DNA from 2 places in the Arthrobacter gengyunqii genome. Region 2 is predicted to be linked to the other one. Evidence: predicted binding sites of a transcription regulator. Region 2 holds the regulator's gene; the other holds the start of a gene.
What was found. The regulator LexA, encoded in region 2, represses DNA repair genes until DNA is damaged. The targets are predictions, from matches to a motif close to TCGAACANNTGTTCGA.
Positions count from the first base shown of each region.

Region 1: MUG94_RS16055 (HNH endonuclease signature motif containing protein) is a predicted target of LexA. The motif match lies at 2,311-2,326, and genes of this name have one in related genera.

Region 1 is NZ_CP095461.1:3,460,264-3,463,672, forward strand. It holds gene MUG94_RS16050 (PLD nuclease N-terminal domain-containing protein) at 179-523, shown strand; gene MUG94_RS16055 (HNH endonuclease signature motif containing protein) at 520-2,127, opposite strand; gene MUG94_RS16060 (Nramp family divalent metal transporter) at 2,428-3,409, shown strand, end outside.
Region 2 is NZ_CP095461.1:1,301,086-1,304,494, reverse strand. It holds gene MUG94_RS05915 (LysM peptidoglycan-binding domain-containing protein) at 46-558, opposite strand; gene lexA (transcriptional repressor LexA) at 1,085-1,828, shown strand; gene MUG94_RS17200 (hypothetical protein) at 2,209-2,343, shown strand; gene MUG94_RS05905 (ATP-dependent DNA helicase) at 2,412-3,409, opposite strand, start outside.

The DNA.
Region 1 (3,409 bases), 1.5 Mb from region 2:
GCTTCCACCCGGTACTACTTGGGGACGGCACGGCTCGTCTGGATGTCATCACAGGGGATGAGGTGTTTCACCTCGCAGGAACCCTATTCTGGAAGAGCGTCCACCCCCGATCGACGGCGCCAACCCCGTTCATTGTTTGTTCTGACTCCGTTCATGATGAAAGAGCATGGTTTTCGTTATGCCTATCGAATACCTGATGTGGGCTCCGCTGGTGGTGCTGTCACTGATCCTGTACCTCACGCTGGCTGCCGCTGCGCTCTGCAGTTTGGCGGGTTCGTCGTGGGTTTCCCGCTCGGCGCGCCGTGCCTGGATGCTGGTTGTCGTCCTGCTTCCGGTGGCAGGGTCCATCCTCTGGTTCGCGGCTTCACATCGGAGGACGCTTGCCTTTCCAACTGACTACGGCGAAAACCCTCCCACGCCTGACACACCCGATGTAGCTGACACGCCGGATGCGGCTGGCACACCCGATGTACCTGATGCACCCGAAGAACCTGTTGTCCTGTTGGACGTCCACGAGCGCTAGAAGGGCGGCGGATCATCCCCGTAGTCGTTGGGATTCTCGCTCACTGTCCCGCCGTACGAAACGAACACAGCACCAGGTCTCCCCGCTGATTTCCCCGGCACCGTTCCGTGGTCAGGCGCCAGCGCGAGGTGTGGGTCGGTGCGGTAGGTTCGGCCTCCCGGTGAGGTCCACTCGATAATCCCCGGACGGTGTTGCCGTGCTTTCCAGAACCCCCGGGTTTTGAACATGTGGTGCCGCCGGCAGAGGTGTTCGAGGTTGTCGTGGTCGGTGGTTCCGCCGTGGGACCAGGGTTTGGTGTGGTCGAGCTCGGAGATCACGGCGTTGGTCCGGCATCCCGGGAACCGGCAGGTTCCGTCGCGGGCACGAAGCCAGCGCTGCAACCCGGCAGGAACCTTTCTTCGCCGGCCGACCCGCAAAATCTCGTCGGTGCCCGGGTGACGTTCCACCGGTGTCCAGTGGGCTGCCTGCCGGGCGAGCCTGCGGGCGGTTTCAGGGCTGATGGGCCCGTACCCGTGCAGTTCCGCCGGTTGTTCGTCAGCTCCGAAGAGGGTTTCGGCGTTGATGAGGACCAGGATTTCGGTGCGTGCCCGCGCCCGAGCCTTGGCGTCCTTGGTGCCGCCGTTGTCCCGGGTATCCATGATCGGGTGGTTGTCCAGGCCATCATCAACGCGGTTATCGTGGACGTCCCCACCTTCATCGCCACCCGTATCGCCAACCGCATCCTCGCCCTCGAGGAGGTCCGCCAGAATGTCCGCCCGCAACGCATCCACAAGCCGCGGGTCCCCGGCCGCCTGTTCACCCCGCGCAGCTGTGGTCAGCTGCGTGTAGATCAACTGGGCACGGACTGCCGGCAACAAGGCCGACAACCAGGACATCCCGTCCTCGTCCGGTGCCAAACAGACCCGGCGCTGCTCAAACGCCGTCTTGTGCCGGACGCTAATGGTCTCCGGATATGTCTTTTCCCGCATCCGGCGGGCCTTCACCCGGAACTTGGACGGCGTCTGTCCCGCCGCCGCCATTTCCAGCAGATCCTTTTCAAAGCTCGCCAGCTCAGCCTCGGGGACGTTCTGGGACTGATCCAGCACGGTTTGGACATGCCCGTAACTGAGGGTGCCTTCTTCCAAACCAGCCAGGGTTGTCGTGTGGGTGGAACACAACTGTCCGGCGTCGCTCATCAGCATCTTCGCGGTGTTGGTGGGCAGATGCAGGATCGCGGCAGCTTCCTCCGCAGCAAGACTGAACGTCAGCCCCGGATCTTCCCTACCGATGTCTTGGAGTAGATCGTCGCGGAAGACGGTCTCCATCCGGTGCAGGACTTTCGCTTGCTGAGCTTGAGCCCACCGCATCAGGGAATCCAACCGTGACAACACAGCCCCGGCTTCGTCCTGGGTCAGGGACTCAGCCGACTGCAGGGCCAGGGACCCAGTGAACCCCTCACGGTAGGTGGGGCCGGGGTGGGAGACCTGCGCGGGATCGTACTGGGCACGAGGGCTCCCGGCAGTACCTGACTCAGCCTCGTAAACCGACAGGCTCGCGCCAGCAGCCTGTCCGGCACCGGTGAAATCACCAGTGCCTCCGAGCCGAGAAGATCCGTTCTGATCCATGTCTTCAGGCTTTCACCCGGCACTGACATTTCCGTCCCGAAAACAGCCCCAAAAGCCTCAAAACAGGCCCTCCCGGGCCCTCGAAATACCCGACTTTTTACCGGAACTACTTGCACGCCTCAGGGACACCTGCACCACTGATAGCTGCGCCCCGTCAGCCCACCTCCACCCCAACCCAGTGCTCCGGACATCTGTTCCGCGCAGCCGGGGAACCGACTCACCGGGCATGAATTCGCTGTAAGTTCGCCGTCCCCGCCGCCCAATCTTCGGGACACCGAACTTTCATGCTAGGTTGCTGTCATGAGCCGCAAGACCGCCCTCCTGAGGACCGACCAGCCGGCAAACGGCGCGCCTTCCAACGCGCCCGCTCCTCATTCCAACGCGCCCGTTCCTCCGTCCACGACACCCCCCTCCCCCAAACGCCTGATCTGGATGCTGGGGCCGGCACTGGTTGCGGGAGTCGCCTATCTGGACCCGGGAAACGTGGCCAGCAACATGACGGCAGGAGCCCGGTTCGGCTACCTGCTGGTGTGGGTTGTGGTCGGAGCCAACATCATGGCGTGGCTCATCCAATACCTCTCCGCGAAACTTGGCCTGGTCACCGGCAAGTCCCTGCCCGAGCTGCTGGGAGAACGCCTGGGCCGCAAAACCGGACGCCGCCTCTACTGGCTCCAGGCCGAACTCGTAGCCATGGCCACCGACGTGGCCGAGGTGATCGGCGGCGCCGTCGCTCTGTGGCTGTTGTTCGACCTTCCCCTGCTCCTTGGAGGCGTCATTACCGGGGTCATTTCCATGGCCGTCCTGGGCCTTCAGGGCAGCGGACGCCACCGCACGTTTGAATACGTGATCGTGTCCATGATGGCAGTTATCGCCGTCGGCTTCACGGCGGGCATCGTCATTTCACCGCCCGACGCCGGAGCCGTGGCAGACGGCCTCATCCCCCGCTTCGAGGGAAGCGAATCCGTGCTGCTCGCGGCCTCGATCCTGGGTGCCACTGTCATGCCGCACGCCATTTATGCGCATTCAGCACTGACCCGGGACCGGTTCCCGACCCGCACCGCTTCCCTGACAACCCCCCGGCTGATCCGCGCCACCCGCTGGGACGTCACCATTGCACTGGCCGTAGCCGGAACCGTAAACCTGGCGATCCTGCTCCTGGCCGCCAGCTCCCTCCAAGGCGTCGCCGGAACGGACACCTTGGAAGGCGCGCACGCCGCAATCGCCGCGTCCCTTGGCGGCGCCGTCGCCACCCTCTTTGCCGTCGGCCTGCTGGCATCGGGCC
Region 2 (3,409 bases):
GACCTGCTGCGGTCATCGCTGTTTCAGCGGACAAACGCGGGGATGTCAGCGTTCGATGGGAATGTACAGCTGGGCGCCGACAGCGAGTCGGGGATCCGTCAGGTTGTTGAGTTCCATGATGTCGTCCATGACGTCCCGGGGGTCACGATCCGGGGCGAACTCATGCGCCAGACCCCACAGGGAGTCTCCCGCAGCAACGCTGACCTGCACCGTTTGGGTCACCTCCGGCCCCCCATTGGAAGCCATGGCGGGAGCGGTAAAGAAGCCCAGCACAGTGAGCGCCGCGGCGGCGGCCAGCATCAGCGGCACACCTATGAAAACCAGCCGACCCCGGCGCGTCAGTCGCAGTGCTTGCGGCTTCACCGGCACCGGAGACTCTGCCTGCAGCGGAGAACCCGTCCGGGCAGCTGGGGCATTGGGGGCCGAAGCAGTGTCCTGGGTTGCACCGTGGACTGCGCTTTGCGCTGGAACACGCGCCTGGAGGAGCGTGCTTGAGTCGAGCGTGCTTGAGTCGAGCGATGAAGCTTTCTGGGCGGGCGGGACTGTTTGGGTTGTCATTGCAACACCTTTCCGGTTCGATGTCACGGGCAAATACCCGAAACGATGTTCGAACGATTGGAAGCTAATCGACCGACCCCGACCCTTACGAAGGACGGAGGTCGAAAGTATGTTCGATTCCTGCTGACCTATTTCTAGCACCTATTTACTAATAAAGTCGAGACTCGCTCGAACAAATGTTTGAAAACCCTGCTCCGCTCGATTAACGTTGAGGACAAGAGGGAGCCACTAAACGGTTCTGTCGGATCGACCCCCGGAGTCCAGGCATCGGAGCGGTTCAACAGGACCACTGAATCAGCTGCCTCTGACATAACCGCCGGAACGGCTTTCGCAGCCAGTACCGTCCCGGCATTCACCTGATCAGATGTTTACCGCCCAGCCCCGGCACCGCCGGGACCAGCTGACCCGAAGGGAACCCGACGTGGCCCGCAGGACTGCTTCCGAAGACAGCACCAACAAACCAGCTGCCGCAGGCACCCGTGCGCGTGCCAAGGGGCTTACTCCGAGGCAGAAGACCGTCCTGGAAATGATTCAGCGGTCCGTGAGCACCAACGGCTACCCGCCCACCATGCGCGAAATCGGTGACACCGTGGGATTGGCCAGCCTGTCCAGCGTGACCCACCAGCTCATGCAGCTGGAAAAGCTTGGCTACATCCGGCGTGATCCGAAGCGCCCGCGCGCCATGGAGATCCTCATTCCCCTGATGCTGCGCGACGGAACCTCCGGTGCCGGAGAAGGCGACTCGGGACGTCCCGGCTCCGGGACCGCCCGCAACCACGCGGCCGGCAACGGTCCAGCCGTCTCCGCGGCTGCGGGCGGCAGCACTGTCCGGCAGGACGAGGGAGCAGAGCCTGCCCCGGCACTGGCATCGGTAACCGAGCTTGCCACTTCCGTTGACACCGCCATGGTGCCCCTGGTTGGCCGCATCGCTGCCGGCGGTCCCATCCTCGCGGAACAGGTTGTCGAGGACATCATGCCGCTGCCCCGCCAGCTGGTGGGACACGGAGACCTCTTCATGCTGAAGGTCTCCGGCGACTCCATGGTGGATGCGGCCATCTGCGACGGCGACTGGGTGGTTGTCCGCCGCCAGCCTACGGCGGAGAACGGCGACATAGTGGCTGCCCTGCTCGACGACGAGGCTACGGTCAAAACCTTCCGCCAGCGTAACGGCCACACATGGCTGCTGCCCCAGAACACCCGGTACGAGCCGATCGTTGGCGATCACGCCGTGATCATGGGCAAGGTTGTTTCAGTCATGCGTTCGCTGTAGCGAAGGTCCGCCCGGCGGCGCAGGCCGGGTGGCAAAAGGCAGCCTGTACGCGTAGAACTTATCCTCGTTGTGCGGTCGCCTGGCGTTGGGACGGTTCCGGGGACCGTTGGGTGGACCGGCTGCGTCGCGGTGAGGAACTCCGGCGCCAGGAGACGACATGTGTCGATGGCTAGCCTATTCAGGTTCCCCCATCCGGTTGGATGACGTTCCCTACCCCTCCAGATGACGGTCGCAGGCACCGACGGAGACACGATCTCGGCGTTCCGCTACTCCAGCGAGGGCAAGTCGCGGTCCCTTTTCACCAGCAGGGACATTTCGCCCTCCAAGCCCTGTACCCGGCGAATGCGCTGCTCAATAAACTCTCGAACGACTCCCGGCTGGTGGTCTCCGAGCCCTGGGGGGACCTGCACGGCGCGTGGCAGGAAGTACCCGAAGCCCCCTGCGTGGTCGTCAACGGCGGCGAGCAGGAGCCGTACCCGTTGGCGCCGTCAGGTCCGGCCGCCGCGGCAATCTGAACCGACGGCGACTGGACCTCTGCGTTTTCCAGCCCACCCATTCGAGGCCTACGGGCAGGGTTGCGCCCCTACTTCCGCGAACGCTGCTTACCGTTCGAACGCTCTTCCTCCTCGGACTGTTCAGCGAGACGACCCAGCACCGAGAGAACCACTGTGCGGTCAGTGGTGGACCAGAACGGCGGCAGCGCGGCCCGCAGGAAACCGCCGTAGCGGGCTGTCGCCAGCCGGGAGTCCAGAACGGCAACCACCCCGCGGTCCCCCGCGGCACGGATGAGCCGCCCGGCACCCTGGGCCAGCCGAACGGCAGCATGGGTCGCAGCAACGGACATGAAGCCGTTGCCTCCGGCCTTGGCCACTGCGCGGGTGCGTGCCGTCATCAACGGATCGTCCGGGCGTGGAAACGGAATGCGGTCGATCAGCACAAGCCGGCAGGCGGCACCGGGAACGTCCACGCCCTGCCAGAGGGACATTGTGCCAAAGAGACAGGTGTCCGGTTCCTCGGAGAACTGCTTCACGAGGGAGGACATGGAGGACTCCCCCTGGCACAGGATCGGGAAGTCAACCCGGCTCCGCATGGCATCGGCGGCGTCTTCAGCGGCCCGGCGCGAGGAAAACAAGCCCAGTGCCCCGCCGTTTGATGCCTTGAGCAGCGCTTCAATCTCATCCAGCTGGGCTTCGGAGGTGCCGCGCTCCGGCTTGGGCAGGTCCTTCGCCACGTACAGGACGCCCTGGCGCGGATAGTCGAAGGGGCTTCCGACGTCGGTTCCAGTCCAGGACGGAGCACCGGGACCGAGCAGGCCCAAGGCACCGGCCACCGGGCCAAATTCGGAGCCGATGGCCAGGGTGGCCGAGGTCAGGACCACGGTGTGCCCGTCGAACAATCCCTCGCGAAGGCGTCCGGCCACCGACAGGGGGGCAACATTCAAGGTGGCCGGTGCGGTCTCGTCGGGCGGTGAAAAACCGCCCGACGGCGAGAAGGAGCTGGGGCGGGATGCCCAGATCACTTCGCCGGCCGACGGAGCGGAGATGAGCCGCTCGCAGATGGTGAGGACCGCCATGAGCCGGG